DNA from 2 places in the Variovorax sp. VRV01 genome. Region 1 is predicted to be linked to the other one. Evidence: predicted binding sites of a transcription regulator. Region 1 holds the regulator's gene; the other holds the start of a gene.

What was found. The regulator NrdR, encoded in region 1, represses ribonucleotide reductase genes. The targets are predictions, from matches to a motif close to CACNANATNTNGTG.
Region 2: a site for NrdR is predicted at 8,997-9,010, ahead of IB278_RS08040 (ribonucleoside-diphosphate reductase subunit alpha). Genes of this name have one in related genera too.

Annotation. Positions count from the first base shown of each region.
Region 1 covers NZ_JACVBS010000004.1:140,278-150,474, reverse strand. The annotation lists gene IB278_RS09050 (pilus assembly protein) at 1-2,586, shown strand, start outside; gene IB278_RS09045 (type IV pilin protein) at 2,611-3,057, shown strand; gene nrdR (transcriptional regulator NrdR) at 3,070-3,513, opposite strand; gene glyA (serine hydroxymethyltransferase) at 3,533-4,777, opposite strand; ZMP/ZTP riboswitch at 4,819-4,945, opposite strand; gene IB278_RS09030 (lytic transglycosylase domain-containing protein) at 4,963-5,826, opposite strand; gene IB278_RS09025 (DUF748 domain-containing protein) at 6,405-10,197, shown strand, end outside.
Region 2 covers NZ_JACVBS010000003.1:371,505-381,701, reverse strand. The annotation lists gene accC (acetyl-CoA carboxylase biotin carboxylase subunit) at 1-568, shown strand, start outside; gene prmA (50S ribosomal protein L11 methyltransferase) at 585-1,469, shown strand; gene IB278_RS08060 (zinc-ribbon and DUF3426 domain-containing protein) at 1,543-2,883, shown strand; gene IB278_RS08055 (carbohydrate kinase family protein) at 2,942-3,844, shown strand; gene IB278_RS08050 (histone H1-like DNA-binding protein) at 3,927-4,451, opposite strand; gene IB278_RS08045 (ribonucleotide-diphosphate reductase subunit beta) at 4,647-5,819, opposite strand; gene IB278_RS08040 (ribonucleoside-diphosphate reductase subunit alpha) at 5,998-8,913, opposite strand; gene ampD (1,6-anhydro-N-acetylmuramyl-L-alanine amidase AmpD) at 9,264-9,872, opposite strand; gene IB278_RS08030 (sigma-54-dependent transcriptional regulator) at 9,859-10,197, opposite strand, start outside.

The sequences.
Region 1 (10,197 bases):
CTCAACTGGGAAAAAGACGCCTCCGGCAACTGGAGGCCGAAGGCGGAATACCGGCCCACACTGGCCGACATGGCCTTCCACTATTGGGCCAGCGACCTGCAGCCCGCCGTGTCGAACAACCTCAAGAAGGTCGTTGCAGAGCCCGGCGACGTGAGCGTGGGAACGGCGACGGTCCCCGAGTACTGGAATCCCAAGAACGATCCCGCCACCTGGCAGCACCTGAGCACCTACACCATCGGCTTTGGCGCTGCCTCGTCGTGGACGGGCACGCCGGCCATCTCGGCGAATGCGCCGCAGCCGACCTACAGCGGGGACTACGCGCGTTTGGCCGATGGCTCGATCGCCTGGAAGGACCCGCTGGCGAGCACCTTGGCGGCGAACGGAGGATGGTATTCCGCAAGCGGCGCCTATGGCTACTACCACGAGCTCACCGACAACGCCGCCGCCGTGCGCATGGACCTCTGGCACGCCGCGCTCAACAGCCGGGGCACCTTCACACCGGCCGCGAACGCGCAGGCCCTCGGCGATGCCTTCCGATCGATCCTCTCGCAGATCCTGTTCAACACCAGCACCCCGCTGACCTCGATCTCGGCCAGCGGCAGCAGGATATCGAGCGCCACCTCGGCCTACCAGGCCGGCTACGACACGGCCGACTGGTCGGGCAAGCTGACGGCCACGCCGTTTGGCAGCAACGGCAAGCTGGCCGCCACGCCCGCGTGGTCGGCGCGCGAACTGCTCGATGCGCGCATGTCCGTGGCCGGCGCGCACGACAGCGATCGCAAGATGCTGAGCTTCTCTGGAACCACCGCGGCAACACCCACCAGCGCCGCGGCCGCCGGTGCCGGCGTGCCATTCCGATGGGCCAACCTGAGCGACGCGCAGAAGGCGGCGCTCAAGGGCAGCACCGGCACCGACACGGCAAGCACCGCCCTCGGGCAGGGCGTGCTCGACTTTCTTCGCGGCGACCGCAGCAACGAGGGCACCGGCCTCGGCCTGCGCAGGCGCGGCCACGTGCTGGGCGACATCGTGGACTCCAGCGTCTGGTACACGGGCAAGCCCAGCAGCGGCTTCACCCATGACGGCTACGCCGCGTTCGCCTCGACCATCGACCGCAAGCCGACGGTCTATGTCGGCGCCAACGACGGCATGCTGCATGCGTTCAACGCCGGCACCGGCCAGGAGGCGTTCGCCTATGTGCCCGAAGGCGTCTATGGCACGGCGGCGGCGCCCCAGCTCAAGAAGCTCAGCGAGAGCACCTACTCGCACAGGTACTACGTCGACGGCAGCCCCTTCGTGGCCGACATCTACATGGGTTCGGCCGCCGACGCCATGGCCACCGACACCGAGAAGGCGAAGCTGTGGAAGTCCTTCCTCGTGGGCACGCTGGGGGCGGGCGGCAAGGGCTACTTCGTGCTCGACGTCACCAAGCCCGAGAACATCGGCGAGACCCATGCCGCCGACGTGGCCGTGATCGACACCACCGCGCTCGCCGACGACGACCTCGGCCACCAGTTCCAGCAACCCGTGCTCGATTCCTTTTCCAGGCGCGCGCTGCAGGTGGCGCCGCTCAACAACGGCCGCAGGGCCGTGATCCTGGGCAACGGCTACAACAGCACGAGCGAGAAGGCGATGCTGTGGATCCAATACCTCGACGGCGACAAGTCCGTGCTGAAGATCCCCGCGCCCGCCACGCAGGCCACCGGCACCGGCAACGGGCTCTCGGCGCCGCAGGTGGTGGACAGCAATGGCGACGGCAAGGTCGACTACGTCTATGCCGGCGACCTGCTCGGCAACCTCTGGAAGTTCGACCTGAGCAGCGGCAAGAGCAGCGACTGGAAGGCTACCTTGGGCTCCGGCACTGCAGCATCGAGCCTGGACGGCACGCCGCTGTTCGCCGCCGGCGCCACGCAGCCGATCACGGCCGCGCCGCTGGTCGCCGACCATCCGCGCGGCGGCTACATGGTGATGTTCGGCACCGGCCGGCTGTTTGCCGCCGGCGACGAAAGCAGCAGCGCCAGGCAGTACCTGTACGGCGTCTGGGACCGCGCCAACGGCAGCACGGGCACCGCGGTGCTGGCCGACCTGGTGGCGCAGACCATCGGCGCCGGCACGGTGAAGGAAGGCGACGTGGAATTCCGCACCGCGTCGAGCCACGGCGTGAGCTACAGCGGCTCAGGCGGCAAGCGCGGCTGGTACCTGGAACTGGGAACCGCCGGCGAGCGCATCGTCTACCCGGGCGACGCGCTGAGCGGCAGCGCGGGCCTGTTCTCGTCCACCATTCCCGGCTCGGCGAGCAATTCGCTCGACTGCGCGCCGGGCACCAGCGACGACGGCTGGTCGATGGTGATCGACTTCTTCAGCGGCGTCGTCCCCGACGGCATCGCCTACAACGGGTCCACCAGCGCGCTGGGCGGCTATCTCGGCTTCCGCAACCACTCGGGCCGGGACGACATCGTCTTTCGGCCGCAGAACGCCGCGGAAAAAGGCAAGCACGTGATCTGCAATGCGGCCGGCGGCTGCAACGAGACCGAGCTGCCGCAAGCCGTGCGCCGCTTCGGCTGGCGCAACCTGATCTCGTGGAATTAAGGCCGCATGAACAAACATCTTGAAATGCAGGCCCGCAAGGAGCGGATTCGCCCGCGCGGCTTCACGCTGGTCGAACTCATGATCGTGGCGGCGGTGATTGCCATCCTGGCCGCGATTGCCTATCCGAGCTACACGCGCTATGTGCTGCGGGCCAAGCGGGCCGATGCCAAGCAGCAACTGCTGCAGGCGGCGCAGTGGACCGAGCGCTACCTGACGGCCAACGGGCAATATCCACCTGCGACCGTCCCGCTGCCGGCCGGGCTGCAGCAGGCGCCATCGTCCGGCACGGCGAACTACGCCATCGGCTACGCCGCAAGAACGGCAACCACCTACACGCTGCAAGCCGTGCCTCAGGGCGCATCGAAAGCCGACGAGTGCGGAACGCTCACGGTGAACCAGCAGGGCGTCAAGCTGGCGGCCGGCCAGACCAGCGCTTCGAATGCGTTGGTGCAGGCCTGCTGGAACCGCTGAGCGCGCGGCTCTTCAGATGTCCCGCAGCAGCTGCCGGAACTCGTCCACGTCCTCGAAGCTGCGGTACACCGAGGCAAAGCGCACGTAGGCCACCTTGTCGAGCTTCTTGAGCTCACGCATCACGAGTTCGCCCACCTTGGTCGAATCGATTTCGCGCAGGCCGCTGGCAAGGAGCTTCTGCTCGATGCGCAGCAGGGCGTTGTCGATCTGCTCGATGCTGACCGGCCGCTTGCGCAGCGCCAGCATCATCGAGGCGCGGACCTTGCCCGATTCGAAGTCGGCGCGGCTGCCGTCCTTCTTGACGACCACCGGAAAGTTGACGTCGGGCCGCTCATAGGTGGTGAAGCGCTTGTCGCAGGCGCTGCACTGGCGGCGCCTGCGCACGAAGTCGGCGTCTTCCGAAACGCGGGTCTCGACGACCTGCGTTTCGAGATGACCGCAAAAAGGGCATTTCATGCGGCCACTTCTTGCGGGATCAGCGGTAGACCGGGAACCGGCTCGTCAGCGCGTGCACCTTGGCGCGGACCGCGTCGATGTTGGCGGCGTCGCGCGGGTTCTCGAGCACGTCGGCGATCAGGTTCGCGGTGATGCGCGCCTCTTCGTCCTTGAAGCCGCGCGTGGTCATGGCGGGGGTGCCGATGCGCACGCCGCTGGTGACCATCGGCTTTTCAGGGTCGTTGGGGATCGCGTTCTTGTTGATCGTCATGTGGGCGCTGCCCAGCACGGCTTCGGCTTCCTTGCCGGTGATGCCCTTGGCGCGCAGGTCGACCAGCATCACGTGGCTTTCGGTGCGCCCGCTCACGATGCGCAGGCCGCGCTCGGTGAGCGTGTCGGCCACGATCTGGGCGTTCTTGACCACCTGCTGCTGGTAGGCCTTGAACTCGGGCGACATGGCTTCCTTGAACGCCACGGCCTTGGCGGCGATCACGTGCATCAGCGGACCGCCCTGCAGACCCGGGAAGATCGCGCTGTTGATGGCTTTCTCATGCTGCGACTTCATCAGGATGATGCCGCCGCGCGGGCCGCGCAGGCTCTTGTGGGTGGTGGAGGTGACCACGTCGGCGTGCGGCACCGGGTTGGGGTACACGCCCGCGGCCACCAGGCCGGCGTAGTGGGCGATGTCGACCATGAAGATCGCGCCCACGTCCTTGGCCACCTTGGCGAAGCGCTCGAAGTCGATGCGCAGCGAGTAGGCCGAGGCGCCCGCGATGATCAGCTTGGGCATGTGCTCGTGCGCCTTGCGCTCCATCGCGTCGTAGTCGATGGCTTCGTTGGCGTCCAGGCCGTAGCTCACCACGTTGAACCACTTGCCGCTCATGTTCAGCGGCATGCCGTGCGTCAGGTGGCCGCCTTCGGCCAGGCTCATGCCCATGATGGTGTCGCCGGGCTTCAGGAAGGCCAGCATGACGGCCTCGTTGGCCGAGGCGCCGCAGTGCGGCTGCACGTTGGCGGCGTCGGCGCCGAAGATCTGCTTGATGCGGTCGATGGCCAGTTGCTCGGCCACGTCGACGTGCTCGCAGCCGCCGTAGTAGCGCTTGCCGGGGTAGCCTTCGGCGTACTTGTTGGTGAGCTGCGAGCCCTGGGCGGCCATGACGGCCGGCGAGGCGTAGTTTTCACTCGCGATCAGCTCGATGTGGTGTTCCTGGCGCGCGTTTTCGGCCTGGATGGCAGCCCAGATTTCAGGATCGGTCTGTTCGACCAGGATGTTGCGGTGGTACATGGCAGTCCTTTGAAGACGAGGTCCTTGTTCTTCAACCAAACAAGGGCTGCCCAGGCGAACGGCTGAACGCCTGAATGGATGCCAGGCGGCACGCTTCCCAGTGGTATTCCACGTCAGCGCAGGGCACCTTGCGGGGTGCTGCGCCTATCGCCAGTCGCGTACGGGGTGGAGTGTAGCGCAGGGGCTCAGGAAACGCCCGACAGCAGGGCCACTTTCTGCGGGTCCGCGGCCGGCTCGGCCGCCTGTTGCGGCTTGGGCGGCACGGCAACCGGGATCGGCTGGGCCTGCGCCCGCACGACCGGCGCCGCGGGCGTTGCCATCGTTGGCGGATTGCGGCCGTTGGCCACCTGCACCAGCCGTTCGTGCTCGGCCAGGACCTTGCCGGCATAACCGCCGTCGTCGTCGAGGTTGGCCGCGCCCACGTAGTAGCGCAGGCCGCCTTCGAGCGATCCGGCGCGGGCGATGCATTCCTGCAGCACCTTCACGCCGACGCGCATGTTGGTCACCGGGTCGAACGCGGTGAGCGTGCCGCCGGCGCTTTCGTACTTGTCGCCGTGCACGCGCGTCATGACCTGCATCAGGCCCTGGGCGCCCACCTGGCTCTGGGCGAAGGGATTGAAGCTCGATTCGACGGCCATGATGGCCAGGATCAGCGTGGGGTCGAGCTTGGTGCGCTTGCCCAGGTGGTAGGCCTCCGCAACCAGCACGCTCAGCGGTTCGGCCGCCACGCGGTACTTCTTGCTGAGCCAATAGGCCACGGCGGCCTGCTGCTTGGGCAGGTCGCCGGGGCTCGCGGCCGTGGTGCGCACGATGGCGGTCGGCTCCAGGTCGGTGGCTTCGGGCGCGGGCTTGCGCGACTCTAGCCAGCCCATGAGCTGTTCCTCGCCGGTCTTGCGCAGATCGGGCCGCGCCACAAGCGCGAGGACTGCGAACACGATGGCCAGGCCAACCAGCGCAAACCCGTTGTGGGTGATTTCAAAAAAGCCGTCTGCCACATCGGACACAAAGGTCCTCAGCCCGCGGGCTGTGGCATCAAACGCCTTGTTCATCGCTCTTCCTTTCTGTGCGGCACCTGTTCGCAGCGCCGCGGGGGCGAATGGAATGAAGGCAACGGCGCTTGGATTGGTACGAATCAGGCTCCGCGCATGGAGGTGTAAGGGTAGAGCGCGGCGGCCTGATCAAGCCGGGGGAACTCGGCAGCGGATTCAGGTGGCCCCTGCTGGGTCTGGGGCAGCCAGGGGCAGGCGGGATTCTAGCGCGGCTAAATACCCGGTCAAGTATAAGAGCCTATTCCCTTATGTGATTACACATTTAAACAATATCTAAGGGAAAACCCTTGGAAGACGGCATTGCAATGCAAGGGTGCGGCGCCTAATCTGAACACGCCTGAGTTCTCAGGCGGTTTTCCGAAATCCTACGGCCCGAGGTGCAAGTCAAGGGTCGGAACGATGGAGGATCCATGGCGGCAATCTCTTGCTGCCAGCACGGCAGGAACCATTGACTTCCGGTCGCGCGAAACGATGGCATGGGTTTTGTGCCCGCCATCAAGCCCGGTAATGAGACATTTCGTCGAATTGCCGGGCTTTCTTGTTTCTGGCGGCCTGCGTCTTTGCGGCACACTCCCGCGATGGATGTAGCTTCGCTCAAACAAAACAAATGGGTGCGACGTGGGATCGTCGCGTTGCTGGTTCTGCTGGCTCTCTGGGTCATCGCCTGGCTGGCGGTGCCGCCGATTGCCAAGAGCCAGCTCCAGAAGATCGCGAGCGAAAAGCTGGGCCGGCAGGTTACCGTCGGCAAGATCGATTTCAAGCCCTGGACGCTTGAGCTCGCGCTGCACGACCTGCGCATAGCCACGGCCGACGGCAGCCGGCCCCAGGTGGCGGTCAAGCGCATCTATGCCGACGCCGAACTGCAGTCGATCCTGCGGCTGGCGCCGGTGATCGATGCGGTGACGGTCGAGGCGCCGGCCATCCTGCTCACGCACCTGGCCGACGGCAAGTACGACATCGACGACATCCTGGCCAAGCTCGCAGCCGGCCCGCCGCCCGATCCCAAGGCCGAGCCGGCGCGCTTTGCGATCTACAACATCTCGCTCAGGGACGGCGCGGTCGATTTCGACGACCAGACCGTCAAGCGCAGGCACGAACTGCGCGGCTTCGTTCTCAACGTGCCGTTCCTGAGCAACCTGGCCTCCAAGCGCGACATCAACACCGAGCCCAAGCTGGCTTTTGCGCTCAACGGCAGCAAGTTCGATTCGGCAGCCCTCACCACGCCGTTCGCGAAGAGCCGCAAGACCGATGCCCATGTGCAGTTCAAGGGCCTCGACCTGTCGCCGTACCTGGGCTACATCCCGGGCGGCCTGCCCGTCCAGCTGCAGGCGGGCAGCCTCGATGCCGACCTGAAGATCGACTTCGAGCAGGCCGCCACCGCCGGCCTCAAGATCACCGGCACCGTCGAAGCGCACAAGGCAAAGCTCGGCGATGCCCGGGGGCGGGACCTCCTGGGTTTCGATTCGCTCAAGCTGGCGCTGGCCGACGTGCGGCCGCTGGAAGCGGTGTTTCACCTGAGCGAAGTCGCGCTGGCCAATCCGCAGCTTGCGGTCGCACGCGATGCCAAGGGCCAGTTGAACCTGCTGGCCACCGATCCGGCCACCGGAGCGGCAGAGAAGGTGGCACAAGCCCCCGCCGCCGTCGCAAGCGCGCCGGACGGCAAGGCCCCCGAAAAGCCGAAGCTGAAGGTCCAGGTCGACAAGGTGGCCCTCAGCGGCGGGCGCATCGGGTGGCGCGATGAAACCGTTCAGCCGGCCGCGGCCATCGAGACGACCGCGCTCGGCCTCGACCTGACCGGGCTCACCTGGCCCATGGAGAAGCCGGCCCGGTTCAGCGGCAGCACCGCCCTTGCCGGCGCCACGCTCAAGTTCCAGGGCAGCGCCACCGACAAGGTGGCCGAGGTGCAGACCGAGGTCGATGCGCTGCCGCTGTCGCTGGCGGCTCCGTACCTCGCGCACAGCCTGGAGCCCACGCTCGACGGCAAGCTCAGCGGGCAGATCGACATCGCCTGGGCCCAGCCCGATCTCCGGTTCAAGGCGCGGCGCCTGGCCGTCGATGGCCTGGCGCTCACCCAGGCGAAGACCGCGCTGGCAAGCGTCGGCCGCTTCGAGCTGGTCGATGCCGAGGTCGACATGACCAGGCACACGCTCGACGTCGCCTCGTTCACCGCCACCAACCCGAAGGTGCAGGTCGAGCGCGACAGCGAAAAGCGCTGGATGTTCGAGCGCTGGCTCAAGACGCCGGCCGGCGGCGGCGCGCAGGCCAAGGCGGCCGCGCCCAAGCCCGCCGGCTCGGGCCCCGAGGCGGCACCTCCCGGCGCCAACACCAAGCCCTGGGGCTTGACCATCGGCACGCTGGCGGTCGACAACGGCACGCTTTCCTATGCGGACAAGGCCAGCGCGACGCCGGTCGCGGTCGAGATCACGGCATTCACCCTGAAGGCGCAGAAGGTCGCGCCCGAAACCGCCACGGTCTCTCCCTTGCAGGTTTCGGGGCGCATCGGGTCGCGCCGCTCGGAGCCGGGCCGTTTCGATTACAAGGGCAACGTGGTGCTCAAGCCGCTCTCGGCCGAGGGCCGGCTCGAAGTGGCCTCGTTCCCGGCCCATGCCTTCAAGGCCTACTACGCCGACGCGCTCAACGTCGACATCCGCCGCGCCTTCGCCAGCTACAAGGGAACGGTGCGCTACGCGAGCGCGCCGGCCGGCATGACGATCAAGCTGGCCGGGGACACGGCGCTCGACGACTTCCGCGCCAACAGCATCTCGCTGACCCAGTCGCCCGGCTTCGACCGCAACACCAACCAGCTGCTGAGCTGGAAGACGCTGAGCCTGCGCGGCCTGCAGGTGAGCATGGCGCCCAATGCCGCGCCGGCGGTGGACGTGCGGGAAACCACGCTGACCGATTTCTTCGCCCGCGTGATCGTCGACCCGACCGGCCGGCTCAACCTGGTGAACCTCACCAAGAAGGGCGAGGCGGACGCCAACGCCGCCGCCGCGGCCAGCGCAGAGGTCAAAACCCGCCGCAGCCTCGGCGGAACCACCACCACGACGCGCGGCGGACCGCAGCAGCCTTCGGGCGGCGGCGGTGCGCCGGTGTCGGCCGAAGCCATGGTCGGCGGCGGCCCCGAGCCCGCCAAGCCGGCCGCGGCGCCTGCTGCGACCGCGCAGGCCGAAGCCGATTCAGGGCCCAGGCCGGTCATCAACTTCGGCCCGATGAGCCTGGTCAACGGCCGCATCGACTTCACCGACCTGTTCGTGAAGCCCAACTATTCGGCCGACCTGAGCGAGCTGACCGGCAAGCTCAGCTCCTTCTCGTCGAATCCGCCCCAGGGCGAGGGCGGGCGCCCCGCGCTGGCCGACCTGGAACTGCGCGGCAAGGCGCAGCAGACCGCCGCGCTGGAAATCACCGGCAAGCTCAACCCGCTGGCCAAGCCGCTCGAACTCGACATCACGGCCAAGATGCGCGACCTCGACCTGGCGCCGCTGTCGCCGTACTCGGTGCGCTACGCCGGCCACGGCATCGAGCGCGGCAAGATGAGCATGGACGTCAACTACAAGATCGCGCCCGATGGCCAGCTCACGGCCTCCAACAAGCTGGTGCTCAACCAGCTGCAGTTCGGCGACGAAGTGCAGGGTGCGCCCAACAGCCTGCCGGTGCGGCTCGCGGTGGCGCTGCTGGCCGACCGCAACGGCGTGATCGACGTGGACCTGCCGCTCAGGGGCTCGCTCAACGACCCGCAGTTCAGCATCGGCCCGTTGATCTTCAAGGCGGTGGTCAACCTGATCGTCAAGGCCGTGACCTCGCCGTTCAGCCTGCTGACCGGCGGGCTCGGCGGCGGCAGCGGCGAGTCGAGCACCATCACTTTCGAGTCCGGAAGCGCCGTGCTCAGTACCACTGCCAAGGAGAGCCTGGACAAGGTCGTCAAGGCGCTGACGGAGCGTCCGAGCCTGCAGATGACGGTGGTCGGCACGGCCAGCCTCGAAAAGGAGCGCGACGCCTACCAGCGCCAGCGCCTGCGCCAGCTCGCCCAGGCCGAGAAGCGGCGCGTGGCGGTGCGCGGCGGCCAGGCGGGCACCGAGGTGCCGCCGGTGACCGATGCCGAATACCCCGAGCTGCTGACTGCCGTGTACAAGCGCGCGGACATCACCAAGCCGCGCAACATGGTCGGCCTCGCCAAGGACCTGCCGGTGAAGGAAATGGAAAACCTGCTGCTCGCGAGCATTCCGGTCGACGAGGAGTCGATCCGGCAGCTGGCCGTGGAGCGCGGCGCCGTGGTGCGCGACTACCTGCTGGCCCAGAAGCTGCCGAGCGAACGCCTGTTCCTCGGTGCCGTGAAGACCAAGGCGAGCGGTGGCGACTGGAAGCCCGGCG
Region 2 (10,197 bases), on a different contig from region 1:
CGCGGCCTGCAAGAAGATCGGCTACCGCGGCGCCGGCACCTTCGAGTTCCTCTACGAGAACGGCGAGTTCTATTTCATCGAGATGAACACGCGCGTGCAGGTGGAGCACCCGGTGACCGAGTTCACCACCGGCATCGACATCGTGAAGACGCAGATCATGGTGGCGGCCGGCGAGAAGCTGCCGTTCACGCAGCGCCAGATCGAGATGCGCGGCCACGCCATCGAGTGCCGCATCAACGCCGAGGACGCCTGGAAGTTCACGCCGTCGCCGGGCCGCATCACCATGTGGCACCCGCCGGGCGGCCCTGGCGTGCGCGTCGATTCGCATGCATACACCAACTACTTCGTGCCGCCCAACTACGACTCGATGATCGGCAAGATCATCGTCTACGGCGACACGCGCGAGCAGGCCATGGCGCGCATGCGCACGGCGCTCAACGAAACCGTGATCGAAGGCATCCAGACCAACATCCCGCTGCACCGCGAGCTGATGGTCGACGCCAAGTTCATGAGCGGCGGCACCAACATCCATTACCTGGAAGAGTGGCTCGCAGCGCACAAACGCTAAGCGGACACCTGACGCCATGTTTGAACTTCGCCTGATGGCGCCGGAAGACCGGGTCGAAACGCTCAGCGATGCGCTCGACGCACTCGATGCGCTCAGCGTGTCGGTGGAAGACGCCGACGCGCAGACCGATGCCGAGCAGGCGCTGTTCGGCGAGCCCGGCATGCCGCCGCCCAAGGAAGGCTGGCAGCGTTCGCGCGTGATTGCGCTGTTTGCCGATGAAGCGCTTGCGAAAGAAGCCGCGTCGGTGCTTGCGCTGCAGGATTTCTTCGAAGGCTGTGCGGTGCTGGGCGTGGCGCCGGTGCCCGAGCAGGACTGGGTGCGGCTCACGCAATCGCAGTTCGCGCCGGTCGAGATCACGCCCGAATTCTGGATCGTGCCGACCTGGCATGAGCCGCCCGAGCAGGCAAGGCAGGTGATCCGGCTCGATCCGGGGCTTGCCTTTGGCACCGGCACCCATCCCACCACGCGCATGTGCCTGCGCTGGATCGCAAGGCAGGGTTCGTTCGCCGGCCAGCGCGTGCTCGACTACGGTTGCGGCTCCGGCATCCTGGCCATCGGCGCGGCGAAGTTCGGCGCGACCGACATCGATGCCGTCGACATCGACGAGGCGGCGGTGTCGTCGACCCGCCTCAATGCCGAAGCCAACGGCGTGCGGCTGAATGCCGGCTTGCCCGAAGCGGCCAAGGGCCGCTACGGCACCGTGCTGGCCAACATCCTGGCCACGCCGCTCAAGGTGCTTGCGCCACTGCTGCGCAGCCACGTGGCGGCCGGTGGATCGCTGGTGCTGGCCGGCATCCTCGAGCGCCAGGCCGACGAGCTGAAGCAGGCCTATGCGCCTTATGCCGCGCTCGAAGTCAGCGACAGCGAGGATGGCTGGATCCTCATGATGGCGCGCTGCTGAGGACGCGCGCGCCTGCCGTTTCGCGTTTGATCCCACTGGCGCGGCGAGGGCCCAACCCTACAATCGCCCCGTCATGAGCCTCGTCACGCGCTGCCCCGCCTGTGCCACCACCTTCAAGGTGGTGCGCGACCAGCTTCGCATTTCGGATGGCTGGGTGCGCTGCGGACGCTGCAGCCACGTGTTCGACGCCACGCTCGACCTGCACGAGGCGCCCGATGGCCCGCCGGCCACGAGCGCTGCGCCTCCACCGGCACCGGCACCGGCACCCGCTGCATCGACCGAGCCGTCCTCCTCCGATGCGATCGAAGACGCTGATTTCTTCGACGACGAACCCGAGCATCGCGAGCCGCCGGAGGCTGCAGCTGCGCCTTCCGAGGCCGAGCGGGTGCCGGCACCCGACCCCGCGCCTGCACCAGCTCCCGCGCCCGCCTTCGCCTTGCCGGCGCACGGCATCGTCGCCGACGAGCTGTGGACCGACTTCGAAGCCAACGAGCCCGAATGGCGGCCGCCGGCGAGTTCGCTGCCGCCGTTTCCGAACATCGACCTGAATCTGGCGGCTCCGCCTTCGCCGCCGCCCCCGCCCGCACCACCGTTGCCGGCCCTGCGCCTCCAGGCGCGCGAGATGGCGACAACCGCCAGCGAAGAAGACGAAAAGCACGCGCCCGAACCAGACCGCGACCAGGTGCAGATGCAAAAGGCGCTGCGCCGGGCCCGCATCAAGTCGGCCAAGATCGCGAGCGCCAAGGCGCGCGACGAGCGCGCCGCCGCAAAGATGTCGGCCTCGATGGTGCGGGAGGCGAGCGAGCCCGAACCGGGCCTGCTCCCTTCGCCTTTGCCGGCGGTCCGCGACGATGCGGAAGATTCGGAGCGGCTTCCTTTTTCCGATGGCAGCGAGAACCTGGGCCGTCGCGCCGCAAGCGTCTGGCAGCGCCCTGGGGCACGGCGCTGGCTCTGGCTGCTGGCCGCGCTCGCCGTCCTGCTTCTGGTTGTGCAGGTCCTGCGCCACGAACGCGACGGCATCGTCGCGCGCCAGCCGAACCTGCGTCCCGCGTTCGCGGCCCTGTGCCGCGCGACTGGCTGCGAGCTCACCGCGCTGCGGCAGATCGGCGACATCGTGATCGAGGGCGCGGCCTTCGCGCGCGAGAAAACCGGCAACAACGACTACCGGCTCAACTTCACGCTGCGCAATGGCGCGGCCGTTCCGCTGGCCATGCCGGCCGTCGAGCTCTCGCTGCTCGACACGCAGGAGCGCGCCGTCGTGCGTCGCGTGTTGATGGCTGCGGACTACGGCGCGCCAGCGGTGCTTGCGGCGCGCTCCGATCAGGCGGCGTCATTGCCGCTGAGTTTGTCCGCGACCGAAGCGGCCGCGCTGCCCCCCATTGCCGGCTACCGCGTCGAAGCGTTCTATCCTTAGGCTTGGCTCGCGCCCGCCTTCTCATTCCATTCATCCATTTCTACCCAACGGCTCACCCATGGCAGCAGTGATTTGCGGTTCCCTCGCGTTCGACACCATCATGACCTTCGAGGGCCGGTTCGCCGACCAGATCCTTCCGGACCAGCTGCACATCCTCAATGTGTCGTTCCTGGTGCCGGGCCTGCGGCGCGACTTCGGCGGCTGTGCCGGCAACATCGCCTACAGCCTCAATGCGCTGGGCGGCACTGCCTTGCCGATGGCCACCCTGGGCAGCGACGGCGCCGATTACCTGGAGCGCATGCGCATGCTGGGCATCAGCACCGAGTTCGTGCGCCAGCTCGACGACACCTTCACCGCGCAGGCGATGATCATGAACGACGTCGACAACAACCAGATCACCGCGTTCCACCCCGGCGCGATGCAGCAGGCGCACCTCACGAAGATCGCCGCGCGCGAAGACATCCGCGTCGGCATCATCGCGCCCGACGGCCGCGAGGCGATGCTGCAGCACGCGGAGCAGTTCGCCGCAGCCGGCATTCCGTTCGTGTTCGATCCGGGCCAGGGCCTGCCGATGTTCGACGGCGAGGCGCTCAGGCACTTCGTCGACCTGGCGAGCTGGGTCGTCGTCAATGATTACGAAGGCAAGATGCTGTCGCAGCGCACCGGCTGGAGCCTGGGCGAGATTTCGAAGCGGGTGCGCGGCCTGGTCGTGACGCTGGCGGCCGAGGGCTGCGAGGTCTGGATCGACGGCGAACGCGAGCATGTGCCGGGCGTGACGCCGGCGGCGGTGGTCGAGCCCACCGGTTGCGGCGATGCCTGGCGCGGCGCGCTGCTGTTCGGTCTGGAGAAGGAATGGCCGCTCGCGCAGTGCGCGGCACTGGGTAACCGCATCGGCGCGCTCAAGATCGCGCAGCGCGGGCCGCAGAACTACCAGATCGACCTGAAGGCGCTGGGCCTCTGAGCCACCCGCTGGCAGGCGCCCATAAAAAAAGCCCAGCACCGTGAGGTGCCGGGCTTTTTGCCGTCAAGGCCGCTGAGCAGACTCAGGGCTTGCTGGCCGTCGGAAACGGCCAGGCTGCCTGGGGGTTCAGCGTCGTTTGCGCAGCAGGAGCAGGCGCTACGGCAGGAGCCTTGGCAGCCTTCTTCGCAGCAGGCTTCTTGGCAGCAGCGGCAGGCTTGGCAGCGGGCTTTTTCGCGGCTTTCTTGGCCGCGGCCTTTTTGGCAGGAGCCTTCTTGGCGGCGGCCTTCTTCGCAGGGGCCTTCTTGGCAGCGGCCTTCTTTGCCGGAGCCTTCTTCGCCGCCGCCTTCTTGGCAGGAGCCTTCTTCGCTGCGGCCTTCTTCGCCGGCGCCTTCTTGGCAGCGGCCTTCTTTGCCGGAGCTGCCTTCTTGGCGGCTACCTTCTTTGCCGGCGCCTTCTTGGCGGCTACCTTCTTCGCTGCGACCTTCTTGGCCGGAGCCTTCTTCGCAGCTACCTTCTTGGCGGGAGCCTTCTTAGCGGCCGCGACCTTCTTTGCCGGAGCCTTCTTTGCAGCGGCTTTCTTAGCCGGCGCTTTCTTTGCAGTTGCCATTTCTATTTCTCCTTGATCAAGTTGAAAAAATCAACCTATTGAAGCACTCCACGCACGTTGGTAGCGTGAAGCGATCCATGGCGTTGGAATCTGAGCTCCAGCACCATGAACACCTGAGCCCTCGTCCATGCCGCGCTCTTCGGCGCGATCGGTGGCAAGGGCAATTCTTGAAATCATTAATTCTTGTCGAAAGATTCAATCCCAGGAGAGCGCACCACCCGACTGGTATTCGATCACGCGGGTTTCGAAGAAATTGCGCTCTTTCTTCAGGTCAATCATTTCGCTCATCCAGGGGAACGGGTTTTCCTCGTTCGGGAAGAGCGTTTCGAGGCCGATCTGCTGCGCACGGCGGTTGGCGATGTAGCGCAGGTAGCCCTTGAACATGGAGGCGTTCATGCCGAGCACACCGCGCGGCATGGTGTCTTCGGCGTATTTGTACTCGAGCTCGACGGCCTTCAGGAAGAGGGCCTTGATCTCGGCCTTGAACTCGGGGGTCCAGAGGCCGGGGTTCTCGAGCTTGAGCTGGTTGATCAGGTCGATGCCGAAATTGCAGTGCATGGACTCGTCGCGCAGGATGTACTGGTACTGCTCGGCGGCACCGGTCATCTTGTTCTGGCGGCCCAGCGCAAGGATCTGCGTGAAGCCGACGTAGAAGAAGAGGCCTTCCATCAGGCAGGCGAACACAATGAGCGACTTGAGCAGGGTCTGGTCGGTCTCGTGCGTGCCGGTCTTGAAGTTGGGGTCGCTGATGGCGTCGATGAACGGGATCAGGAACTGGTCCTTCTCGCGGATCGACGGCACTTCGTTGTAGGCGTTGAAGATCTCGCTCTCGTCCAGGCCGAGCGACTCGACGATGTACTGGTAGGCGTGCGTGTGGATCGCTTCCTCGAAGGCCTGGCGCAGCAGGAACTGGCGGCATTCGGGCGCCGTGATGTGGCGGTAGGTGCCCAGCACGATGTTGTTGGCGGCCAGCGAGTCGGCGGTCACGAAGAAGCCGAGGTTGCGCTTGACGATGCGGCGCTCGTCTTCGGTCAGGCCGTTCGGGTCTTTCCAGAGCGCGATGTCGCGCGTCATGTTCACTTCCTGCGGCATCCAGTGGTTGGCGCAGGTGGCGAGGTATTTTTCCCAGGCCCACTTGTACTTGAACGGCACCAGCTGGTTGACGTCGGTCTGGCCGTTGATGATGCGCTTGTCGGAAGCCTTGACGCGCTGCGCCGCGGCGGGTGCCGCGGGTTGTGCAATCGGCGAAGTCGGAGCATCCACCGGTCGGCCTGCGGACAGGCCGCTGGTCGATGCGTGGTGTTGCTGCAATCCTTGTTGCATATCCTTTGATAAGGAGGGCTTGACTTCTTCGTCCCAGGTCAACATAGAAAAATCCAATGCTCAATTATCGGAGCAACGATGTGAGTTGCAAAGTGCTCGTTCACGTCGCGCTCCATTTATGTGGTTGTTATGTTGCTCTCATGCATCGCGCGATGTCAGTCGATGCCGTGATCGACTGAGAGTTCGCGCGTCGTGCATGCACCTCTCTGACATCACTCGCGCGTCATTGGCATGCTTCGCAAGTCGGATCGTCGACGCCGCAGAAGGCGATGTCGGTGGCAGGCATCGCGCTCATCTGCGCCTTCGCTGCGGCAGCCGCCGCTTCGAGTGCACTCATGCCCGAAGGTGCATCGCTGCCCGACGACACCGCGTTGAGGCGGCCCGATTGCACGGTGGATTTCTCGGCGTGCGTCGCGCTCTGCGTGCGCAGGTAGTAGGTGGTCTTCAGGCCGCGCAGCCATGCGAGCTTGTAGGTGTCGTCGAGCTTCTTGCCCGATGCGCCGGCCATGTAGATGTTGAGCGACTGCGCCTGGTCGATCCACTTCTGGCGGCGCGCTGCGGCTTCGACCAGCCAGGTGGTCTCGACTTCGAACGCGGTGGCGTAGAGCGCCTTCACGTCCTGCGGCACGCGGTCGATCGGGCGCAGCGAACCGTCGAAGTGCTTCAGGTCCATCACCATCACGTCGTCCCACAGGCCCAGGCGCTTCAGGTCGCGCACCAGGTAGTGGTTGATGACGGTGAACTCGCCCGACAGGTTCGACTTGACCGAGAGGTTGCCGAAGCAGGGCTCGATGGAAGCGTCGACGCCGATGATGTTCGAGATGGTCGCGGTCGGGGCGATGGCCACGCAGTTGGAATTGCGCATGCCGTCGGCCTTGATCTTCTGGCGCAGGGCCTCCCAGTCGAGGGTGGCCGAACGGTCGACCTCGACGTAGCCGCCGCGGGCTTTTTCGAGCAGATCGAGCGTGTCGATCGGAAGGATGCCCTTGTCCCAGAGCGAGCCCTTGTAGCTCGAGTACTTGCCGCGTTCGCGGGCCAGCTCGGTCGAAGCCCAGTAGGCGTGGTAGCAGATGGCTTCCATCGACTCGTCGGCAAACTGCACGGCTTCCTGCGAAGCGTAGGGAATGCGCAGTTCGTACAGTGCGTCCTGGAAGCCCATCAGGCCCAGGCCGACCGGGCGATGGCGCAGGTTCGAGTCGCGCGCCTTCTTCACGGCGTAGTAGTTGATGTCGATCACGTTGTCGAGCATGCGCATTGCCGTCGAGATCGTCTTCTTGAGCTTTTCCTGGTCGACCTTGCCGTCCTTCAGGTGCTGCAGCAGGTTCACCGAACCCAGGTTGCAGACGGCGGTTTCGGTGTCGCTGGTGTTCAGCGTGATCTCGGTGCACAGGTTCGACGAGTGCACCACGCCGGCGTGCTGCTGCGGCGAGCGCACGTTGCAGGCGTCCTTGAACGTGATCCACGGATGGCCGGTCTCGAACAGCATCGTGAGCATCTTGCGCCACAGGTCCGAGGCCTGGACCGTGCGCGAGGGCTTGATCTCGCCGCGCGCGGCCTTTTCTTCGTAGGCGGTGTAGGCCTGCTCGAAGTCGGCGCCGAACTTGTCGTGCAGGTCGGGCACGTTGGAGGGCGAGAACAGCGTCCAGGTGCCCTTTTCCATCACGCGGCGCATGAAGAGGTCGGGAATCCAGTTGGCGGTGTTCATGTCGTGCGTGCGGCGGCGGTCGTCACCGGTGTTCTTGCGCAGTTCCAGGAACTCCTCGATGTCCAGGTGCCAGGTTTCCAGGTACGTGCAGACGGCGCCCTTGCGCTTGCCGCCCTGGTTCACGGCCACGGCCGTGTCGTTGACCACCTTGAGGAAGGGCACCACGCCCTGCGATTCGCCGTTGGTGCCCTTGATGTGGCTTCCGAGCGCGCGCACGCGGGTCCAGTCGTTGCCCAGGCCGCCCGCGAACTTGGAGAGCAGCGCGTTTTCCTTGATCGACTCGTAGATGCCGTCGAGGTCGTCGGGCACGGTGGTCAGGTAGCAGCTGGACAGCTGCGAGCGCAGCGTGCCGGCGTTGAACAGGGTGGGCGTGCTCGACATGAAGTCGAAAGACGACAGCACCTCGTAGAACTCGATGGCGCGGGCTTCGCGGTCGATCTCGCCGAGCGACAGGCCCATGGCCACGCGCATGAAGAAGGCCTGCGGCAGTTCGATGCGCGACTTGCGCACGTGCAGGAAGTAGCGGTCGTACAGGGTCTGCAGGCCGAGGTAGTCGAACTGCAGGTCGCGTTCGGCCTTGAGCGCGGCGCCCAGGCGCGGCAGGTCGTACTGCAGCAGCTTCTCGTCGAGCAGGTCGTTCTCGACGCCCTTCTTGATGAACTGCGGGAAGTAGTCGGCGTAGGCCGTGGCGCGCTCGGCGGGCATCACTTCGCGGCCGATGATCTCCTTGAAGATCGTGTGCAGCAGCAGGCGGGCGGTCGCGAAGGTGTAGTCGGGGTCTTTTTCGATCAGCGTGCGGGCCGCCAGGATCGAGGCCTTGTAGACCTCGTCGAGCGGCACGCCGTCGTACAGGTTGCGCATCGTCTCGGCGACGATCGGTGCGGCGGTGATGCTGTCGCCCAGGTTTTCGCAGGCCGATTCGATCAGGCCCTTGAGCTGGTTCAGGTCGAGCGCGACGCGTTCGCCGTTGTCCAGCACGTGCAGCGTCGGCGTGGCCGGCGCTTCCTGCTCGACCTGCTTGGAACGCTCCTGCGTGCGGCGCTCGCGGTAGAGCACGTAGGCGCGCGCGATCTCGTGGTGACCGCCGCGCATCAGGCCGAGTTCGACCTGGTCCTGCACGTCTTCGATGTGGAAGGTGCCGCCGCCCGGCCGCGAACGCACCATCGCGCGGATCACGCCTTGCGTGAGCGCGTCGACGGTTTCGCGTACGCTGGCCGAAGCCGCGCCCTGGGTGCCGTGCACGGCCAGGAAGGCTTTCATCATCGCGATGGCGATCTTGTTGGGTTCGAAGGGAACCACGGCGCCGTTGCGGCGGATGATCTGGTAGTGCGCGAGGTTCTGTCCGGCGGGCGAGCCAGCGGTGTCGCGCTGCTGCTGCGTGGGCGTGGAGGGAACGGCACGCGAGGTCGATGGGGTGTTCAGGGCTGTTTGCATTCGCTTCCTCTCGGTTGGCAATTCTTGTTGGATGGCGATGCCTTGGTTAGGCGCCGCGCCGGCGTTGTTGACCGGACGGAGGACACTATATCTAGGGTCTGAGGGGTGTACAACCCACTAGATGTAGCGTTTTCCAGTGGATACAACCCCTGCCGTTTTTTCTTTCGGTCCGGCATACGGCCGTCGATGCCGCATGAATACTGGCCTATGTTGTCGCAACCCGCATGGGGCGTGGCTTGCAGGCCGATTTGGGCTTGCAGGGCGCATGGTTGCTGAATGCGGCGATTGCAATTTTCTCATTGCTGCGCCGCGGGATCGGCGCATCGCGAGGTGCCGCGCGATTGAAAAAATTAGCGCTGCACCACCTGCGGAGGAAACATCCGTGGACTCCAGCCGAGGTGCCCGCGCAGCAATTGCCAATCGAAACCGGCGCCGGGGTCCTGTTTTCGGCCCGGCGCGATGTGCTCGTGGCCGGCGATGTGCGCGATGGCGTAGTGCTGCGCAATGGCGGGGCAGAGGCTGGCCAGCGCCTCGTACTGCGCCTCTTCGAACGGCTGGCCTTCGAGGCCTTCGAGCTCGATGCCGATGGAGTCGTCGTTGCAGTTCTCGCGCCCGCGCCACGACGACACGCCCGCATGCCAGGCGCGCTCGTCGCAGCTCACGAATTGCCAGAGTTCGCCGTTGCGCCGCACATAGAAGTGCGAGGAAACCGCAAGGCCGCGGATCGACTGGAAATAGGGGTGCGCATCCCAGTCGAGCTGGTTGGTGAAGAGCTGCTGCACGGCGTCGCCGCCGTATTCGCCGGGCGGCAGGCTGATGGAGTGCAGCACGATCAGGTCGGTCTGCGCGCCGGCGGGCCGGGGGCCGAAATTCGGCGAGCGCAGCGCCTTGGCGAAGCGGTACCAGCCGGCTTGCCAGAGCCCGTCGTCGTTGCTCGCCTGTGCTTCAGTCGTCGGCATGGCTGGTGCTGGCACCTTCGTCGCCGCCGGGCGTGGTGATGCCCAGCCGCGCGATGCGGTAGCGGATCTGGCGCAGGCTCATGCCGAGCCGCGCGGCGGCGGCCGTTCGATTGAAGCCGCTTTCGTGCAGCGCGCGCACGAGGATCTCGCGCTCCTGCTGATCGAGGTAGGCCTGCAGGTCCGAGGGGAGGGCGGGCGCCGAGGGCTTGGATTCCGCGACGGCCGCGGCGGGCGACCTAGGCGTTTCGCCGCCGGACGCCGCAGCAGAAGAGGGTGCGGGTTCGGCGATGGCCGTCTCGGCCGGCGCTTCGGCAGCCTCCGGCCG